2 regions of the Psychrobacillus sp. FSL K6-4615 genome follow, and region 1 is predicted to be linked to the other one. Evidence: a T-box and tRNA genes for the amino acid it is inferred to sense, from the RefSeq annotation. Region 1 holds a T-box; the other holds one or more tRNA genes.
The links. The T-box of region 1 lies ahead of tyrS (tyrosine--tRNA ligase). A T-box ahead of a tRNA ligase gene usually reads a tRNA of that ligase, here a tRNA-Tyr.
Positions count from the first base shown of each region.

Region 1 (10,428 bases):
ATACTACTATTCGTGAATATGAGCAAACCTTCCAACTACCAGTAACGGATTTGTTAACTACAGGTTCTGATAATATAATTGACTCTATTATTGAATTTTTCCCATCTCTACAAAACAGTGCGAAACTGGTTGTATCTTAAATGGCATCTAACCCTAGAATTGAAATTAACTTAGATAAAATTAAGCATAATGCGACAACTTTAAGAGAGTTGTATGAAGCAAAAGGCGTTCATATTACTGGAGTCGTCAAAGGGGTATTTGCCAAACCAGAAGTAGTAAAAGTGCTGATAGATAGTGGGATTAAGAGTATTGCAGATTCCAAAATTTCTAATATAGAAAAAATGAAGATGGCAAATTTACAAGCAACATTCATATTATTACGTACTCCTGGAATGAGTGAAATTCAAAAAGTTATAGAGTTTGCAGATATTAGTATGAATACAGAAATCGAAGTTGTTCGTGCCCTCTCAGCTGAAGCGAAGAAACAGAAGAAAATACATCAAATTATTATAATGGTTGAAATGGGAGATTTACGAGAAGGCATATTGCTAAATGATGTTGCTGCCTTTATTGAAGAAGTGATTATATTCCCTAATATTCAAATTGCGGGTATTGGTGCAAACTTTGCTTGCTTTGGTGGAGTCATCCCTACAGAGCACAAAATGCAATTGTTTTCTTCACTCGTAAAAAGAATGAAACGAAAGTTCAATATTCCCTTCCCTTATGTATCAGGGGGGAACTCCGCAAACCATAATTGGCTTATGAATACAACGGATGTAAGAGAAGTCAATAATATGCGTCTTGGTGAATCTATATTTTTAGGCTGTGAGACGGTAAAAGGCGAACCTATTCCCAATTTATTCACAGATGCATTTTCCTTTTTTGCGGAAGTAATTGAGTCGAAACTAAAGCCTTCTGTACCGACCGGCATGAGGGGTAAAAATGCTTTTGGAGAATTTATATCATTTCCGGACAACGGAATAATTAGAAGAATAATTGTGGGTGTTGGGCGACAAGATGTCCTCGTCTCTGGATTAACACCCCTCCTCCCACTTGAGATAATTGGTTCAAGTAGTGATCACATTATTTTGGATGCTAATAATAATTATTTAAAATCGGGTGATGAAGTTGCATTCTCCCTCAATTACGGAGCTCTGCTAACTGCTATGACTTCGCCTTCCATTTATAAACACACCACGTTTAGTGCTTTAGTTAGCAGAGGGTCTGCGAGAAAATAAGAAGCTAAGATCTCTTTGCAAATGGTTACCGGGAGTATTCTTACTTCCGACACCGTTTTCTTTTTCCACAATGGTTGAGTATGTTTCATTCGGATTATTCGAAAATAAAATTACCATTTACCTCCTTAATTATTCAGACTCGCATATCCCTTCCCTTAGACACATAGAGATGTTCCCTCATAAAAGCTCCACGTCTTTTAAAAAGACTCTTATTATACAGCAAAAAGTGGAAGGAGATATCTCCTCCCACTTTTTACATATTAGATAAAGCTTGCTGTAAATCTTCTACAATATCACTAGAGTTCTCAAGCCCTACAGAAAGTCTTAACAGGCCGCCTGTTATCCCCATCTCTAATCTTTCTTTTTCCGGTACAACAGAATGAGTCATTGTGTAAGGATGTTGGATCAATGTCTCAGCATCTCCTAAACTGACTGCAATTTTTATCAGTTTTAGTTCATTCATTAATTTTTGTGCCTCTTTCACCCCTCCTTTTATAGAGAAAGAAATAAGACCGCCACCGGCTTTCATCTGTTTCTTCGCTACATGATATTGTGGATTATCTACATCAAACGGATAATAGATATGTTCAACAGATGGATGTGCCTTTAAAAAGTCGAATACTTTACTAGCATTTTCCGAATGTCTGTCCATGCGAACATGCAATGTTTTTAATCCGCGTATTAATAGCCAAGCATCGAATGGCGAAATAATGCCGCCAAAGTCTTTTTGTACAGTACCGCGAATTGTCTCCATTTCCCCTTTATCTCTTCCTACTAGAATTCCAGCAATAACATCACCGTGCCCATTAATGTATTTTGTCGCACTATGCAGTACGAAATCTGCTCCTAGTTCTATCGGATTTTGTAAGTATGGGGAGGAAAATGTATTATCTACAACTACCGGAATACCATGTTTTTTAGCAACTTTTGTTATTTGCTCGATATCCACAATTTCCATCGTTGGATTAATTGGTGTTTCTATATAAATACAAGTTGTATTTGGTTTAATAGCATTTTCTATCTCTTCTTCAGTCATTAAAGTCTTTAAGTCATGTGAAATATCATATTTTTCTTTCAAAATTTTCAACAATCCAAATGTACAGCCATAAATCCCTCTCGTACATAGGATATGATCACCTGATTTAGTAAGGTGAACTAATATAGTACTCACCGCTGCCATTCCAGAACCAAAAGCTAGTGCGCCTTCCCCTAACTCCATTGCGGCAATCCGTTCCTCTAATACTTGTACGGTCGGGTTCCCTAACCTTGAATAGATTCCCCCTGGTTCTTCCCCTGCGAACCTTCTTTCACCCTGTTCCGCTGTGTCAAATGCAAATGTCGACGTCTGATAAAGTGGAACAGCTAGGCTATCTTGATGATCTCCAGTTTTATACCCCGTATGGATATACATTGTCTCTTTTGAAAAATTTGAATTACTCATAAAAACACCCCTTATTGTAAACGCTTACATATAGTGTACATGGAATTCTTTAAAAAGAAAAGACACCTCATCAAGAAGAGTGAGATGCCTTATAAATACATAGCTGATTTTTCCCATTATTTTTTGCTTCGTACAATACTGTATCCGCATTGTGAAAGAGATTATTAAAACTCAAATTATCACTTCGAGACCAGTGCGATATACCAATAGACACTGTTACAGAAGGGTTTGTCTTTTGAGGAATGGCCGCCAGTAACTGTTTGGTCATTTCCACTCCTTGCTCTAGGGACATATGAGATAAATAGAGGGCTAACTCTTCTCCACCCCATCTCGCACTAACTCCTTTGTTTTTAATCATTCCTTGTATGACTCTTGCTATTTGTTTTAGAATCTCATCCCCAATTTGATGCCCATGTGTATCATTAATACGTTTAAAGTTATCGATATCAATAAGGACGAAGACACCTTGGTCATCTGATTCCATCGCATCTTCAACGAACCTATCTAAATAATTTCGTGCAAAAAGATTCGTTAAGTGATCTCGTTCCACCATTTTTTGTAGCTTGTATCTTAATGTAGAATTACTTATAGCTAAAGATGAATGTTGTATCAAAGACTGCATTAATTTGTAGTTGTCAAAAGAGAAAAAATAGGGTTCCTTATGCAAGATTATACTAAACCCGGTTATAGTATTTTGTTCTTTTAAAGGAATTGTCACTAATGAGCGGTACTCATATTTTGACTCTATTAGACGATTGAAATCGGCGATAAATAAAGAATCCTTCTCACTTTTAAAGTGATTCGTGACATATTGAATATAAAGATGCCCTTCCATCGTATGAAATACATCCGTACTTGCTGGTGATATTTTATATTCGTCATTTTCTATAAACACAAAACCTACATGCTCTGGGTGGAAAAACTTCATTAATTGATTGCGTAAAAAAACAACCATCTCATCTAATGATAAATTCATGTTCAATTTATGCGAAGTTTCGTTGATTAATTGTAGATCCGAAACTAACCGATGTGATTGGATGTATAGTTTAGCATTTTCTAATGCATTGCCAGCCGCTCTAGCAAGTAAAACTGCAAATTCTTTTTGTCTAATTGAAAATAAATAGTCTAAAGGTGTGGACATTTGTAAAATACCATAGATACCTTGCTTCCCCACAATAGGAATATTCAGTAATCTTACACCTAAATCTTGCGCTAATTCTGTCGTTATTTCACCAGATACATATGCCTCCACGGTAGTATTTCTTTCTGTTGTATAATCGAATAATTTATATGGAGCAGACGTTTTACGATCCTGATCATTTGATAAAATAAGTATAGATTTAAATTTTGGAAATGCTATTTCAATAGAGTTTAATGTCCCCTCTAATATTTGACCGATATCTAATGTCGAATTAAACATTTTCGTTACATTGAACAAATTTCTAAACTGGCTCTCCTGCTGTGTTAAATATACAGATTTTCTAATCGTTTTAACTAATTTAGTAATAGTAGTCAAGAATATATCTAGTTGAGGTGTTTTTGAAAATTCTATCCACTTTTCTGAGGATTCCATTATGATTAATCCTAATGGATGCAATTCTTTATCTCGTAATAATAAAGCTACGTCAATACCAGTAGAATCTTTTAGTTGTATTTTGTGAGCATCTATTACGTCGTTATCATAGAACAATGGCTCTATCTCTTCCCATTTAATAGCATTGAGCTTTTTCGCAAAAGAGTGATTCCATGAAAGTTGTAAAAAAGTTTCCGCATCATATATGTAATACTTTGCTTCTTGTATATCAAAAAATTCAAATAAGATATTTTTCAAGTCATCAAACCATTTAATACTGGATTCATGGGTGAATACATTTTCATTCCAAATGTCAAGTATTCTACTTTTAAAACCGATAATTGTATTTTCACTTTCCATTAGTTCACCTCTCAGCTTTCCAAGAGTAAATTATGATACTTTTAGCACAGTTACCGATAATTCAATATAACTATATTTTATCCTATTTATCCTTTATATGTCTATGCTATTTCTGTAATAATTTTTGAATTTGATTATCGTTTGACTTTGGATACATATAGAGATACAATAAAATTTGTGTAAAATAAATGCAGCAGTTGTATGGCCTAGATTGCTCATTTTGTTCCTCTATACTATAGATGGTGTATCCCGTAACCCTCGGCTGCTAGGGCGATGATACATGAAAACAAAATGTCTGCTAGTCTGAATACATCTGGTCTTATTTTACAACAAAATAAAACCAACATAGAGGAGGAGACATATATGTCTCGTTATACAGGTCCATCATGGAAATTATCACGTCGTCTTGGTATTTCACTAAGCGGTACTGGTAAAGAATTAGAAAAACGCCCTTACGCACCAGGACAACACGGTCCTAACCAACGCAAAAAATTAACTGAGTACGGTATGCAATTACAAGAAAAACAAAAACTTCGTCACACTTATGGTGTTAACGAACGTCAATTCCGTACATTATTTGATAGAGCTGGTAAAATGCCAGGTAAACATGGTGAAAACTTCATGATTCTTCTTGAAACTCGCCTTGATAACATTGTTTACCGTTTAGGTCTTGCTCGTACACGTCGTGGAGCACGTCAATTAGTAAACCACGGTCACGTTATGGTTGATGGTAAACGTGTTGATATTCCTTCATTCCGTTTAAAAGCAGGTCAAGAAATTTCTCTTCGTGAAAAATCTCAAAACCTTGATGTTGTAAATGAATCAATGGAAATTAACAACTTCGTACCAGAATACTTAACTTTTGATGCAGACAACAAAGTTGGTACTTTCGTTCGTAACCCAGAACGTGGAGAATTAGCTGCTGAAATCAACGAAGCTCTTATCGTTGAGTACTACTCTCGTTAATATTATTGCTCTGCAAAGAGTGATATTAAAAGCCTATGGAACCTTGATAAAACAAGGTTCCATAGGCTTTTTTCTTTATTGAAATAGTATCTGTATATAAAAAACACCTCTAGGATGTTAGAGGAATCTTCTCCTCTTTCCAACAGAAAGGTGTATAGACTGATTGAGATTAGTTTTAAAATCGGGAGTTATTTCTTTTTCATACTCTCAATTAAGTCTAATAATCTTTTTTTCGTATTATCTGTTTCTTCTTCTAGCATTTTAAAATTATAACCTGATTTATCTTGATTTATCTCTACCTCTAATAAATCTCCCTCTTTTGCATTCACTGTAAATTTGTCTTTTAAGATAACTAATTTATTTGCTTTGTTATCCTTTTCGAATAGAACAACAAAAAAGTCATCGAAATGATGTAACAGGTATCTCTTTGCACTCACTAATAACGTCCCCTCAATCTAATAATAAAAAAATGTGTTTATATTTCCAAACTTTTATCCTATTTATCATTTTATACTATTTCATGTACTTTTTTAACTAGTAATACTTTCTTTTTGAATCTTCTTGTTAAATTTGTGACTAATTACACAAAACTGGTCAATACTAACGAAGAACTTTTAAAAAACAGGAGGATTTTCTATGAAAACAGATAAATCGGTTAATACATCTAATAAGAAGAAAAAAGACAATGTTACAGGAGAAAGTTATTTAGAATACCAAAAGTTAAACGAGCACGAAAAGAAACAGTTACAAGTTAAAGATGGACAAAATAATCATCACGTAGATGAACGTGGTGGTTTTTAACTAATAAAAAGCTACTTCCCTTATAGTATTGGGAAGTAGCTTTTATCTTATACAAACTTAATCATTTTATAGTTCTTCTTACCACGACGAATAATCATAAACTCATCTTCTAACCGGTCTGCCGCACTTACTACATATGCAACATCCGTGACTTTTTCTCCATTAATAGAAATAGCACCATTTGTTACATCTTCTCGTCCCTGGCGCTTAGATGGTGACACCGTAGCCTCTACTATGAAGTCAACAATAGATTTTTCATCTTTTGTCATCTCGACAGAAGGTACATCTTTAAATGCATCTTTCATTTCTGATGCAGTTAAGGCTTTCAAATTGCCACTAAATAATGCTTGTGAAATTCGAATTGCTTGATCCAATGCTTCTTGTCCGTGGATTAGACGAGTCATTTCCTCTGCTAAAGTTGCTTGTGCTTTTCTTAAATGGGCTTCGTTTTCAACGGTAACTTCTAAAGCTTCAATTTCTTCACGTTCCAAGAAGGTGAAGATTTTCAAGTATTTAATAACATCTGAATCTGCTGTATTAATCCAGAACTGATAAAACTCGTATGGGGATGTTTTCTTTGCATCCAACCAAACAGAACCTGATGCAGACTTACCAAATTTGGTCCCATCAGCTTTCGTTACTAATGGTATTGTAATACCGAAAGCCTTTGTATTGTCATCATGTGTTTTACGAATTACCTCTAAACCAGTAGTAATATTTCCCCATTGGTCAGAACCCCCTACTTGAACTCGGCACCCAAAATGATCGTATAGATGATTAAAATCAATTCCCTGAATTAGCGTATAGGCAAACTCAGTAAAAGAAAGTCCTGTGTCTAAACGTGAAGAAATAGAGTCTTTTCCCAACATATAGTTAATGTTAATTAGTTTTCCAAAATCTCTCAGGAATTCAATAACATCCATAGAGCCGATCCAATCTCTGTTATTCACCATTTGTGCACCATTATCGGTATTGAAATCAAAAATTTGCTCCATTTGTTTTTTAATACCTTGAACATTCAAATCAATCTGCTCTGTCGTTTGTAATTGGCGTTCTTCTGAACGACCAGAGGGATCCCCTATCATTCCAGTTGCACCACCAACTAAAAGAATTGGTCTATGTCCATGCATTTGGAAACGTCTTAAAGTAAGAAGCGGTACAATATGTCCTATATGCATGCTATCTGCTGTAGGATCTACTCCACAGTATAATGATACTTTTTCCTTACTAAGAAGCTGTTCCATGCCCTCAGCATCGGTTTGTTGGTATAGAAGACCTCTCCAAGCTAAATCATCCAATAAATTCGTCATTAATATTGCCTCCTTAAAATAAAAAAGTCCCCACATGATAAAAAATCATGCAGGGACGCTTAATCAATTAGCGCGGTACCACCCAGCTTGAAGGAATTATTCCCTCCGCTTCAATCACCGTATCGTTGTGAGTACGTTTAACTCCAAGCCTGTAATTCGCATAATACACTGACTAGCTCTCACCAACCGCTAGCTCTCTTCACAGTATGTATAATTACTACTTCGGACTTTTCTTCGTTAAAATATATATCTATTTTACCTAATCTACATTGTATGTCAATAACTATCGTCTAACAATTAGGCTTATGGTATAATAATTCAAGATTTAGGGGGCGAGAACTGAATGAAGAAATGGCAAGAAAATATACAGAGATACAAAGAAAAAATTGATATGTGGGAGTCTACTAAATGGGCTAAGGGATTAAGAGTTTCTTCTAGTGTCATCTGGAATTTAAGTTTACTTCTTATAGTGGGTATCCTGACACTCGGAGTATTCGGTTTATCTGTAGGCGCAGGATATTTTGCTTCATTGGTAAAAGAAGAACCACTTCGTGGTAAAGATGAGATGCGCAGTGCTGTCTTTAACTATGAAGAGACATCGGAAGTTTACTTTGCCGGAGACGTGTATTTAGGTAAACTACGCACTGATTTAGAAAGAACAGAAACAAATCTATCAGAGGTTTCTCCTTATGTAATAGATGCAGTTTTAGCGACGGAAGATGAATACTTTGAAGTACATAAGGGAATTGTTCCTAAAGCAATTTTCCGCGGATTGCTTCAAGATGTATCCAACTCTGATACACAAACTGGTGGTTCTACATTAACTCAACAATTAATCAAAAACCAAATTTTAACCAACGAGGTTTCTTATGAACGTAAAGCAAAAGAAATACTATTAGCTATGCGCTTAGAACACTTCATGAACAAAGAAGAAATATTAGAAGCATATTTGAATATAATCCCCTACGGCCGAAATTCAAATGGACGAAACATCGCTGGAATTGAAACAGCGGCGAATGGAATATTTAATGTAAAAGCAAAAGATCTGACTTTACCACAAGCAGCCTACATAGCTGGTATTCCCCAAGCTCCATTTGCTTATACTCCTTTTAGACAAGGTGGAGAGATAAAAGAAGGAGAAGCTCTCCAACTTGGGATTGAACGGATGAAAATTGTTTTATTCCGAATGAATGAAACTGGTTATATTACGGATGAGGAATATAAGAATGCCGTGAGCTACGATATTACGAAAGATTTTAGAGAGCCAGAAACACTTCCTGAAGACAAGTATCCTTGGTTAACAGCTGAAGTGGAAAATAGAGTGAAAGAAATTTTAAGAGATCAGTTTGCAGAAGCCGATTCAATTGATCCTGCTCGATTAGATAATGAAAAAAAGCTTTATCAAAAGTATGATATTTTAGCACAACGTTCCATTAGTACAGATGGTTACCGCATTCATACCACTATTAATAAAGAGATGTATGAAGCTATGTTAAAAGTAAGAGATGAATTTGAATTTTACGGACATACCTTCCAGAAGGAAGTAAAGGATGAAGATTCAGGAGAGATAGTGGTAAAAGACTTCCCTGTTCAGGTTGGTGGGATGATGATTGAAAATGGTACGGGTAAAATACTTTCCTTTTTAGGTGGACGAGATCATAAAATTGAAGCCCAAAATAGTGCTACACAAGGTATCCGGCCAATAGGTTCTACCATCAAACCACTGCTCGTCTATGCTCCTGCGATTGAATATGGTGTAATTGGAGCTGGTAGTCCCGTAGTCGATTTGAAGCTAGAAAAATTAGGTAGTACTACGTGGTCAAAATCACCATCAAACTATACAACTGAACAAGAGCTAGGTATTATCTCTGCTCGAGATGCTTTGACAACCTCACAAAACTTGTCAACGATACGATTATACGATTTAATCATGGATCGCAAGCCAACTCAATTCCTAACAAAGATGGGATTTGAGCATATAGATGAAGCAGAGTATGCTAATCATGCTCTCTCTATTGGTGGAATGACAAATGGTGCAACACTCGAGGAAAATACAAATGCCTTTGGAACATTTGCAAATAACGGGCAGTTTATTGATGCTTATATGATCGAAAAAATTGAAGATGTTGACGGTAATGTTATTTATCAACACGAAGTGGAACCTGTGCCAGTATTCAGTGCTGCTACTTCATATATTATTACCGATATGTTAAGAGATGTTATGTCTGAAGGTACTGCAAAACTAGCAAAAGCTAGGTTGAAATTCCAATCAGATTTTGGCGCAAAAACAGGTACAACACAGAATCATAATGATTCATGGCTAGTTGGCTATAACCCTAATATTTCTTTAGGAGTTTGGTTGGGTTATGGTGATGATACCCAAACCTTATATTATATGAATAATCGTTACAATCATCCAAGCGTGCGTATCAATATGCTCTGGTCTAATATGATGAACGCAATGTATGATGTAAATTCTGAATTAGTAGATGCACCAAATAACTTTACTGCTCCTGAAGGTGTCGTTACTAGATCCTTCTGTGGGATTTCAGGATTAGCAGTGTCAGATGCATGTTCACAAGCAGGTTTAGTGAAGTCAGATTTATTTAATGCAGCTGTTTTATTACCAACTGCAAAGGATGATAGTTTAATCTCTTCTTCCTATGTAGAAATAAACGGAAACAGATATCGCGCACTCGATTCCACTCCAGGGGAATTTGTAGTTAGTGGTGGGTATGG
Region 1 covers NZ_JBBOYQ010000001.1:2,384,741-2,395,168, forward strand. Annotated here, with positions in the region: gene MKX53_RS11845 (DUF1611 domain-containing protein) at 1-140, shown strand, start outside; gene MKX53_RS11850 (alanine/ornithine racemase family PLP-dependent enzyme) at 141-1,238, shown strand; gene megL (methionine gamma-lyase) at 1,492-2,679, opposite strand; gene MKX53_RS11860 (sensor domain-containing diguanylate cyclase) at 2,750-4,612, opposite strand; gene rpsD (30S ribosomal protein S4) at 4,976-5,578, shown strand; gene MKX53_RS11870 (DUF3006 family protein) at 5,767-6,015, opposite strand; gene MKX53_RS11875 (hypothetical protein) at 6,215-6,379, shown strand; gene tyrS (tyrosine--tRNA ligase) at 6,427-7,689, opposite strand; T-box leader at 7,738-7,933, opposite strand; gene MKX53_RS11885 (transglycosylase domain-containing protein) at 8,033-10,428, shown strand, end outside.

Region 2 (10,428 bases), 1.1 Mb from region 1:
TAGGCTGCTTGAATGTCTGTAACGGTAAGTTTGAATCCAACTATACCTTTCAATTCCCGTTCAAGAAGCTCAGGTGATAGTGTCTCCCACAATACCGGATGTTGTCGATGATGCTCATATACGTGTAGAAGCGTCTTCAAATCGTCTATTAGTTCCTCTTGCGTTTGGAGACTAACATTCCCATACACATGAACGGACTGATAGTTCCATGTCGGGACTTGCTGCTCTTCATACCACGAAGAAGAAATGTAGGAATGAGGTCCCTGAAAAATTATCAAGGATTCCTGCTCCTCATTAAGCGTGCGCCACTGTCGGTTACCATATGCCAAATGCCCACTTACCACAATTTCTTCTCCTTCGCGTTTAACCATTACAGGAATATGAGTCGCTACTGGTCTTCCTTTATCTGTTGTAACCAATGTTGCTAACGTGTGTTGCTTAAGAAAGGACCAAATTTCTTTCTCGTCATCTACCTTAAATCGTTTAGGAATATACATAGGTACCTCCTTTATTTGTCTATGATCTTTAGGAACTCACTCGCTTTTATTCATAATATCATAAAATCCCTAACTCTTCGAAAAGAGAAAGGGATCGATATTAGTAATTTATAAAGCTGCAGAGGTTGAAATGTGATTCTTTACACTTATTCTTCAAGTCCCATTTCAGCTTTTACAACTTCTACGATGCGGTTTACGTAGGTTTCGCATTCCTGTTCAGTTGCTGCTTCTACCATTATGCGAACCAATGGCTCCGTACCCGATGGACGTACAAGGACACGACCATTTCCAGCCATTTCACTTTCTACTTCACTAATAATAGCTGCTACTTTTTCATTTTCTGTTACAGCATGCTTATCTGTCACTCGAACATTTATAAGTTTTTGTGGATAGATTGTCATTTCAGCAGCAAGCTCTGAAAGTTTTTTCCCTGTTACCTTCATAATATTCACGAGCTGTAACCCAGTCAACAAACCGTCACCTGTAGTATTGTAGTCAAGGAAAACGATATGTCCTGACTGCTCCCCACCTAGGTTATAGCCATTCTTTTTCATTTCTTCTACTACATATCTATCTCCAACCGCTGTTTTTACACTAGTCATATCATGTGTTTCTAATGCTTTATAGAAGCCCATATTACTCATCACTGTGGAAACAACTGTCCCGTTATTTAAACGTCCATTTGCATGAAGATGTTTGGCACAAATATACATAATTTGGTCACCATCTACAATTTGTCCTTTTTCATCTACTGCAATCAGACGATCTCCATCCCCATCAAAAGCAAGCCCTACATCTGCTCCTTTTTCTAGAACAAACTTCGCTAAGTTTTCTGGATGCGTAGAACCAACACCATCATTAATATTCAACCCATTTGGTGAAGAACCCATTGTAGATAGATCAGCATCTAAATCAGCAAATACATGTGTTCCAAGAGACGATGTTGAACCATTTGCACAGTCAAGAGCTACATGAATTCCTACAAATTCCTCATCTATTGATTGTTTCAAGTAATGAATATACTTTTGACCACCCTCGAAGTAATCAGATACAGAACCAACATCTGCCCCAGTTGGACGTGGTAATTCATCTATATCTTGGTCTAAAAGCTGCTCAATTTCTTCCTCTTGTCCATCAGATAATTTAAATCCATCCGAACCAAAGAATTTTATACCATTATCTGCCATAGGATTATGAGATGCAGAGATCATTACTCCGGCACTTGCACTCATAGCTCTCGTTAAATAAGCTACAGCTGGTGTACTAACAACACCTAGACGCATTACTTCAACCCCAACAGATAATAGACCAGCAACTAGTGCTCCCTCTAGCATATGACCAGATATACGAGTATCTCGACCAATTAACACTTTTGGACGATCTGTTACATCTTTCGTTAGTATATAACCACCAACTCTACCTAATTTAAATGCAAGTTCTGGTGTTAGCTCTGAGTTTGCTACTCCTCTAACTCCATCTGTACCAAAATATTTTCCCATTTATACTCTCTCCTTAAAATCCTGTTGTACTATCTATAAAGATTCTTTAACTGTTAGGACTGCTTCTTGTTCAGAAGTTTGCCATTCTACATCAGAAGAACCCTCTACTTGTATAGGGAGAGTACTTTCTCCGACTTCGGAATTAGTTGCTTCTACATATACAGATAGATTATTTAATTGAAGCTTATTTAAGGCCTCTGTTGTCCCTTTAGCAACGACTGTCACGATGCCATCCGTAGGTTTTTCAAAAAAACTTATCAGTTGCTCAGGTAAGCCTCTTACGGTTATAGGTACTTGCTCAAATGACTTTTCTGAAATAGTAGAAACAGGTTCTTCCTGTTCCACCGTTTCTTCTGAATCAGGGTCATTCACAACCGTAACATCGCCAGTAATCTCTATTACCTCTTTTGACAGTTTTGTAACCCCTTCTGGTAAAGCTAATTTCATATCAAAGCTACCAGACTTCTCTATTTTACTTAGATCTACATCAACATTTAGTTCATCTATTTTATCAAGGACTGCTTTTGGTCCATATAATCGAATTGAATCTGTCTTTGTAGTGAGCTCATTTATGGTGACCCCTTCTTTGGGATTACCTTGTTTTACTAGAGCTAACGGTACCACTTTACTATACTCTTCTATTTTCACACTTACGTGAACAGAGCTTGGTTCAACGATAACGTCTAACTTATTTAAGTCAAGATCGAGTACTTTGACTGTTGTATCCTGTTCAAAGGACTTATTCATGCCTTGATCTCCTGCGACAGTTGCTTTTACATAACCTATGCTATTGATAACACTTTTTGCTCCAGTAATGGTTACTTTTTGTGGTTTTACTTCGTAGGACTTCACTACATAGTTTTCAGCCAACAGTCCTTCATTCATATCTGTTTCAACATTAAACTCTCGAGAAATACGCTCTTCAATCACTACATCTACATATTGAGGATCTGTTCGCACATTTAACTTTTCTATGAAGTTTTCAGTTGAAACCGGAACTCGATGAGTACCTATAGTTAGTTCCCGAAGATCTACAAAAACCTTAAAATCTTTCATCAACTTAGCCGATAATACTAAATTTTTAGGACCTTCAACATTTACGTTGACGGTCTTTGGTGGACCAGTTACAACCAGGTTTTCATGGTCATAATAAACTTCTAGAGGGATATCACGAATGACATCAACGTCATTACCACTTGCATTCTTATTATCGCTTTCTAATTCACTTCTCACACTTATAAAAAGTGCGATTGCTAATATTAGTGCAGTTATCCGCAAGAACCATGGATTATTCATCATTTTATCCATTTTGTTTCCCCCTCCATAACCATTTAGAAGAAGTTACTTGCTCTTCCACTGGAAACCAAAGGCGAGTTAAATGGGTCTCAAATTCCTCTAACGATAAATCTCTTCGTAAATCTCCATTGGAGGTTAAACTAATCGCCCCAGTTTCTTCTGAAACAACAATCGTTATCGCATCTGTCACTTCACTTAAACCAATTGCAGCTCGATGCCTCGTACCTAATTCTTTCGATATGAAAGGACTTTCAGACAAAGGCAAATAGGATGCTGCTGAAGCAATTTTATCTTTTTTTATAATAACGGCCCCATCATGAAGTGGCGTATTTGGAATGAATATATTAATAAGAAGCTCTGATGTGATATAAGAGTTTAACGGAATACCCGTTTCTATATAATCGGTCAAACCGGTTTCTCTCTCTATGGAGATGAGGGCACCAATTCTTCTCTTTGCCATATAACTAATCGATTTCGTCATGGCTGTTATGAGTCGACCTTGCTCTTCTTCCAGCTGCATGGTGCTTCTAGAGAATAACTTCCCTCTACCGATCTGTTCAAGTGCTCTTCTTATTTCCGGTTGGAAAATAATAATAATAGCTAAGAACCCAAACTCAATTACTCGATCCAATAACCAGTCAAGCGTATTTAAGCCGAAAAAGTCCGTTACAACTCTTGCAATAACAATCACAAAAATTCCTTTTAACAATTGAACTGCTTTAGTTCCTTTAATCAAGGTAATAACCTTATAAATAACAAACCATACAAATAAAACATCCAAAATATTTACAATAACGTTTACTGGCATAAGGTCTGTAAATTGCTCCATAAACGACATGTGGCATCCCCCACTTTTCCTCACTAATCCATTCTAAATAAGTATAACATAATTACGATAATCCCTCGCTTTTGGAACACAAAAAGTCTATCCAATAATATTTATGGATAGACTTTCATTTCTATTTGTCCTCTTTTTCAAAGAATGACACAACATTCTTCGCACCGTCTTTAATGTGGAACCATAGCCAGTCAAATACTTCATTGATTTCTTCACTAGTTCCGGTAACATTCGCAGTAGAAGCCATATATGCAGTTCCATTGATAATCGTTAAGTTTCCATCTAATTCTCCGTCAATCTGAACATCCCCGTTTCGAACAACCAGATCTCCCTTAACGACTTGTCCTTCAGGTATAATAACTGTTTCTCCTTCTACAAGAACGTTTTCTTGCTTAGTAAAGGAGAATTGTTGCTCATCATTAAAGTTCGTAAAAAGTGCACTACTCATCAATAATAAGAACATTGCAGCGGCTGCAAGAACTGGATGACGTCGCAACCATTTACTAACCCCTGCAGAAGATTTTTCTTTCGGCAATCTAGCTATAACCGAATGATTGAAATCATTTGGTGCCTCTATGTGAGCAGCTCCTTTGACGAAAGCAACAACATCGCTTAACTCATGCATATGAGCCTGGCAAGCTTCGCATGATTGCAAATGAGATTTAAGTTCCAGCTCATGTTCACGGCTGATTTCACCATCTAAATATTCGTGCATAAAGTGAACAATTCGTTCTGGACACGCATTCATCTTGATTCCCTCCTATATTATATATGAGGCTGTCTGCTTAACTGTTTTCTAAGCGCTTCTCGTCCTCTATGAATCCTTGTTTTAACTGTTCCAAGTGGCAAATCTAATATCTCGCTTATTTCTTGCAAAGATAATTCTTCCATATACTTTAATACAATAGCCGATCTATATTTATCGGGAAGTCTACTAATTTCATACTGTATACGCTCCTGTAGTTCCAGTTTCATGAGTTCTTCTTCTGGAAGTTCATCAGAGGCTGCGATTTGAGAATACATATCAAGGCCTTCTGTACCTCTTACTTCTGCATCTAAATAGTAATCCGGCTTTTTTTTACGAATACGATCAATACATAAATTAGTAGCAATTCTATACAGCCAAGTTGAAAATTTTCTTTTTTGATCGAACGTATGAATATTGATGAAAGCACGGACAAACGCCTCTTGAGCTATATCTTCTGCTTCATGACGGTTCCCAAGCATCCTAAAGCACACTTGAAATAGTCTATGCTGATACAGGTCGACAATCTCCGCGAATGCGTCTTTATCACCCTTTAATACTTGTTTTATTCGTTTATTCACTAACGCATCCATCGTGATATCTCGCCTCCGCCCCATGCGGCTGTCTTACCTTTACGTATGAAGGTATCCACAGGTTTCATTTATTTATAATATCTTAATATTATCAAACTTTTCCAACTTTGTCTGGATTATCAAAAAGAAAAAGCAGACAATATGTCCGCTTTTTCTTTTCAGCTATTTAACTTATCTATGAATAATGTTGGTCCCTATATACCCTTCTTAAATAAGGCTTTCTCCTAATAGTGACCCCATTAGTCCTACTGCTACATCAGCTGTTTTATTTTTTTCATCCAAAATTGGGTTTACTTCTACGAATTCAGCAGAAGTGATCATATTTGAAGCATAGAGCATTTCCATTGCTAAATGACTTTCTCGATATGAGATCCCACCAGCCACGGGAGTTCCTACGCCGGGTGTATATAGTGGATCTAGACCATCTAAATCGAGTGAAAGATGCACTCCATCAACCTTACGATCCACAAAATACTGAATGGCTTGTGTCATTACTTCAGACATTCCAAGCTTGTCAATTTCATGCATAGAAAATACTTTAATACCTTTTTCTTTGATCAGTTCACGTTCTCCTGGATCTACCGAACGAGCACCTATAATAACAACATTCTCTGGTTTAATCTTCGGTGCAAAATCTCGAATATTCACTAGCTCCTCATGTCCTAATCCAATACTTACTGCAAGTGGCATCCCATGAATATTACCAGTCGGCGATGTTTCAGCAGTATTTAAATCGGCATGTGCATCATACCAAATAACTCCCAAGTTTTCATAGCGATCTGCCAATCCAGCAAGTGTTCCTATAGCAATACTATGATCCCCGCCAAGGACTATTGGAAAATTGCCTTCCCCAATAATATCGTGAACTCGGTTAGCAAGTATTGTATTAGCTGCAACCACTTCTTCTAGATTACGTAATTTCGTATTTTGAGATGTCTCTCTTCTACCTATTGCAATGTCCCCTACATCATCTACAGAGTGACCAAGCTCTTGAAGTCTCTCCACTACCCCAGCATATCGTATAGCACTCGGTCCCATATCGACACCTCGTCTATTTTGCCCTAGATCCATTGGGACCCCGATAATTGATATATTTAATTTATTCATAATTTTATGCCCCCTTTAGTTCTTACATCTATTGTAAATGCTAGAGGGTGTTTGGCTCAACCAAGCATAATTACGAATATTTATTCATTAATTGAACTAGCTTGTATTTCACTTCCGACCATTCGCTATCTATAATAGAGTAGACAACCGCATTTCGAACAAAACCGTTAGATCGTATCCGTTCATTTCGCAGTATACCCTCTTTTACACCGCCAATTCGTTCAATTGCCCTTTGAGAAGATACATTTAACTCATCTGTTTTAAACTGAACACGAATTGTCCCCATTTGCTCAAAGCAATACTTTAACAATAAATATTTACACGTCGTATTTACGTGTGTACGCTGATACTGTTTCCCATAGTAAGTAGAGCCTATCTCGCAACTATAATTTGTCTGGTCTATTCCATAAATACGAGTGGTACCCATAATTTCTTTTGTTTCTGTATTTTCTACTACAAATGCAAGAGCAGTTCCCTCTACATTCATTTGGTGAATGCCAACTGCCAACCACTTTTCTAGCTGTTGCTTGTTTTCTATTTTATTTAACATAAATTCAAAAATTTTGGGTTCATACAGTTCCCACAATGCTCCACTATCTGAAGTTAGTAATGGACGTAAGGTTACATCCCCATAGGTTAGTGTCTCAGTCAAATTGTACACCTCGCTTTTTATTTCATCATAAAGGAAAATGCACTATATTGAAAAGTATTTTCACCCACAAAAAAACTCTCTCAACTTTAGGTTGAAAGAGTTTTACTATATTTATGGAGCCTAGCGGGATCGAACCGCTGACCTCCTGCGTGCAAGGCAGGCGCTCTCCCAGCTGAGCTAAGGCCCCAATACTATTTGAAAAAGTTGGCTGGGGTACCTGGATTCGAACCAGGGCATGATGGAATCAAAATCCATTGCCTTACCGCTTGGCTATACCCCATTAAACTGGTGGAGGGGGACGGATTCGAACCGCCGAACCCTAAGGAGCGGATTTACAGTCCGCCGCGTTTAGCCACTTCGCTACCCCTCCAAAGCTAAATTTAAATATTATGGTGGAGGATGACGGGCTCGAACCGCCGACCCTCTGCTTGTAAGGCAGATGCTCTCCCAGCTGAGCTAATCCTCCTGGGTTTTATAAAATCTAGTACGTTATAGCATTCCATCTGGAAAAACTATTATACATTCTGTTGAAAGTATTTTCTTATTTAAATGAAAACCAGACAAGAACTATAATATCATATATCTGACATTAGGACAAGTTTTTTCCTTAAAATAAATTAATGAGAAGCTTCCAACCGGATTTGAACCGGTGACCTCTTCCTTACCATAGTAGACTTCCTGTATTTCACATTATTTATTCTACTTTCAAATGTCTTATTTGACAATAGTTTTTAAGGTATAAATTTTCATTAACCATCTATTTTTATCTTCTTTGGTCACACTTTTTTAGTGTTTGGTCACACATCGGTCACTTTGGACGCTTTGAGTTTCTACTATTTAAATAGAAAACCACCTTCCGTTGATTAATAGAAGGTGGTTTTCTACTATATTAAGTTCGTTCAATTACTTTCATGTCTTTAATATGAATAATATTGATCCCAATTTCTTCTTCTGTCATAATCATTCGTGCTCCGTTTATTTCAATGGGATTTAAACTCCGTACATCTGAATTAGTTTCAAATTCAAATTTTTGTCCGCTATAAAAAGTAATTTTGACTTCATATTTTTTCATTTAACTCCCCCCTTTAAGTATCTATTCGAGAGGAGTAAGGAAAGTCCTTCTATTATGAAGTAATAATATGGTTGGTGATTTTTATTTTATTGTATTAAATAAGCTCCCAGTAATTCTTCGCATTTATTCTTTATCTCTACGTTTAAAAGTTTCTTGTGGTCCTCTATCCCTCTTGATTGGAAAATGTATGTCGTTGAGTCGTTATCAGTTCCCCATTTAAAGACTTTCATATCATTACGGAGTAAATACATTTCCGATGCCTTTAAATCTTTTTGTACCTTTTCAGCTGCAGTCTCTACTATTTGTAAGTACGGTCTTTTTAATTTTAACGGTAAATTATTTATTTGATTGATGTCTTTTTCTAACACTTTTATCAGCATTGGCAAATATAGTTGATTTTCGAAGTATATTAATTCCTCTGGTCGAATGTCCGGCATAATAAACACCTCATCTTCTTTTTTATTTATTATACGAACAATAGTTCTATTTTACAACTAGTATTATTTGGACAAATAAAAAAACACCTCATGAGAGATGCTTTTTTCATATATTTTCTTTTAACTAACTGTATACTAATCCACGAAAATTAACCCTTTTATATCAAGTAAATTAGTATATGTTATTTCTTCGCTACTTGAGCTTTCTTTACTTCTTTGTAATTATAAGCTTTAGCCATGCTTTGGTCAAACTCAACATTTGTAGCTTTGAAATCTGTTTCAATGTTAAAGATATCTTTGTCTCTTTGGGACTGTGTAAATAATATAAATCTATCATCTTTTCTAGTGATGTTGTCAGTGTAAGTTGCATCTGTATAGTACCAGTTACCACCAACTTTTACAGCGTTCCAAGCATGAGCATCTCCTGTTAGCAATCTAGATTCAATACCAAATCTATCCAACAATATAGACATCAAATCAGTATATCCAGTACATACAGTATTGTTCATCCACCATATTAAATACTGATGCTCATCTTCAATGTCTCCACCATACTCAAGTTGCCCAACAACAAAATCATTTATAGCAGCAACAACATCATAATCTGTTTCTAGCTTATAATTTTCTACAATATATTTTTCAGCAGCATCCATTTTTTCCTTACGTAAAATCTCATCATCTTCATAATAATCGTTAACTACTAACATTCTATTTTTGTAAACACCATTTGAAATTTTATCAGTTCTTATTTCTACACTTCTTCCGAAGAAAGTGTATCCTTGAATGTTTTGACTAATATCACTTGAGAGGAAACTGTAGTCTGTAAACTGATCTTTCAAGTCTGTTTTTGTGTAAACTACAACTTCTTTAGGTTGGAACTGTGGGTTGTTATATAAGTCTTTTGCGATCTTCTTTAAGTCGTCTAAGTTTTTAAACTGTTGAGTTCCAGTGACTTCTGGTTTTACAACAGGTGCAGTTACTTTACCCTTGTTAACTTGTGCTAACTTCTCTTTAGACGGTGTTGCATATTTGACAGCACTTGGATTTTTCTGTACAAACCCTGCAGAACCTACTCCGTATAAACCGCCGTTTTGAGCTTTGTACTGGTATGTACGATACTCTTCACCTTTTTTCAGCATACGTACAGTGGTTAACCCACCTTTTGAATTTATCTTTACTAAAGGTGTTGCTTTTAGTATTGTAACTTTTCCGGTCTGACCTGCCTTCAATTCTGTTTTACCCCACATTACTTTAGACGCTGCCTCCACCGTATTCACCTGGAATGTAAGTAAACCCATGGTAAGGGTTGTAATTATTGTGCCTTTAATAAACTTTGAACACATATGTATTTTCTCCTTTCCGATTACTTTAATAGTACATATTGGAAATAGTGATGTCTATAGACTTATTATTAAAAAAATAAAAAAGCCCCACTCAATTTAATGAGCAGGGCTTGATATCATTTAGTATTTAATTTAGCAAGCATCTCTTTAGAAGGTGTTTCATACTTAATATAACCATTCATTTTAGTAACCCACATACCGCCACCAACATTATATTGACCATCATTGTCGTCTCGGTAACGATACACCCGATATTCTTCGCCAGGATTCAGAACACGAACCATTTGAAGTTTCCCATTTGATCCATCTTGCCATAGGTTAATGCGTTTTAAAATAGTAACCTTGCCTA
Region 2 covers NZ_JBBOYQ010000001.1:3,450,213-3,460,640, forward strand. Annotated here, with positions in the region: gene MKX53_RS17275 (FMN-binding negative transcriptional regulator) at 1-497, opposite strand, end outside; gene glmM (phosphoglucosamine mutase) at 644-1,996, opposite strand; gene MKX53_RS17285 (CdaR family protein) at 2,030-3,304, opposite strand; gene cdaA (diadenylate cyclase CdaA) at 3,297-4,130, opposite strand; gene MKX53_RS17295 (zf-HC2 domain-containing protein) at 4,252-4,878, opposite strand; gene sigW (RNA polymerase sigma factor SigW) at 4,896-5,468, opposite strand; gene rocF (arginase) at 5,676-6,575, opposite strand; gene MKX53_RS17310 (GNAT family N-acetyltransferase) at 6,646-7,236, opposite strand; tRNA gene MKX53_RS17315 (tRNA-Ala) at 7,342-7,414, opposite strand; tRNA gene MKX53_RS17320 (tRNA-Gln) at 7,433-7,507, opposite strand; tRNA gene MKX53_RS17325 (tRNA-Tyr) at 7,514-7,597, opposite strand; tRNA gene MKX53_RS17330 (tRNA-Val) at 7,618-7,693, opposite strand; gene MKX53_RS17335 (hypothetical protein) at 8,117-8,299, opposite strand; gene MKX53_RS17340 (hypothetical protein) at 8,386-8,736, opposite strand; gene MKX53_RS17345 (transglutaminase-like domain-containing protein) at 8,919-10,079, opposite strand; gene MKX53_RS17350 (M15 family metallopeptidase) at 10,196-10,428, opposite strand, start outside.
Region 2: it encodes a tRNA-Tyr, which carries the amino acid that the T-box ahead of tyrS (tyrosine--tRNA ligase) is inferred to sense. The anticodon was not compared.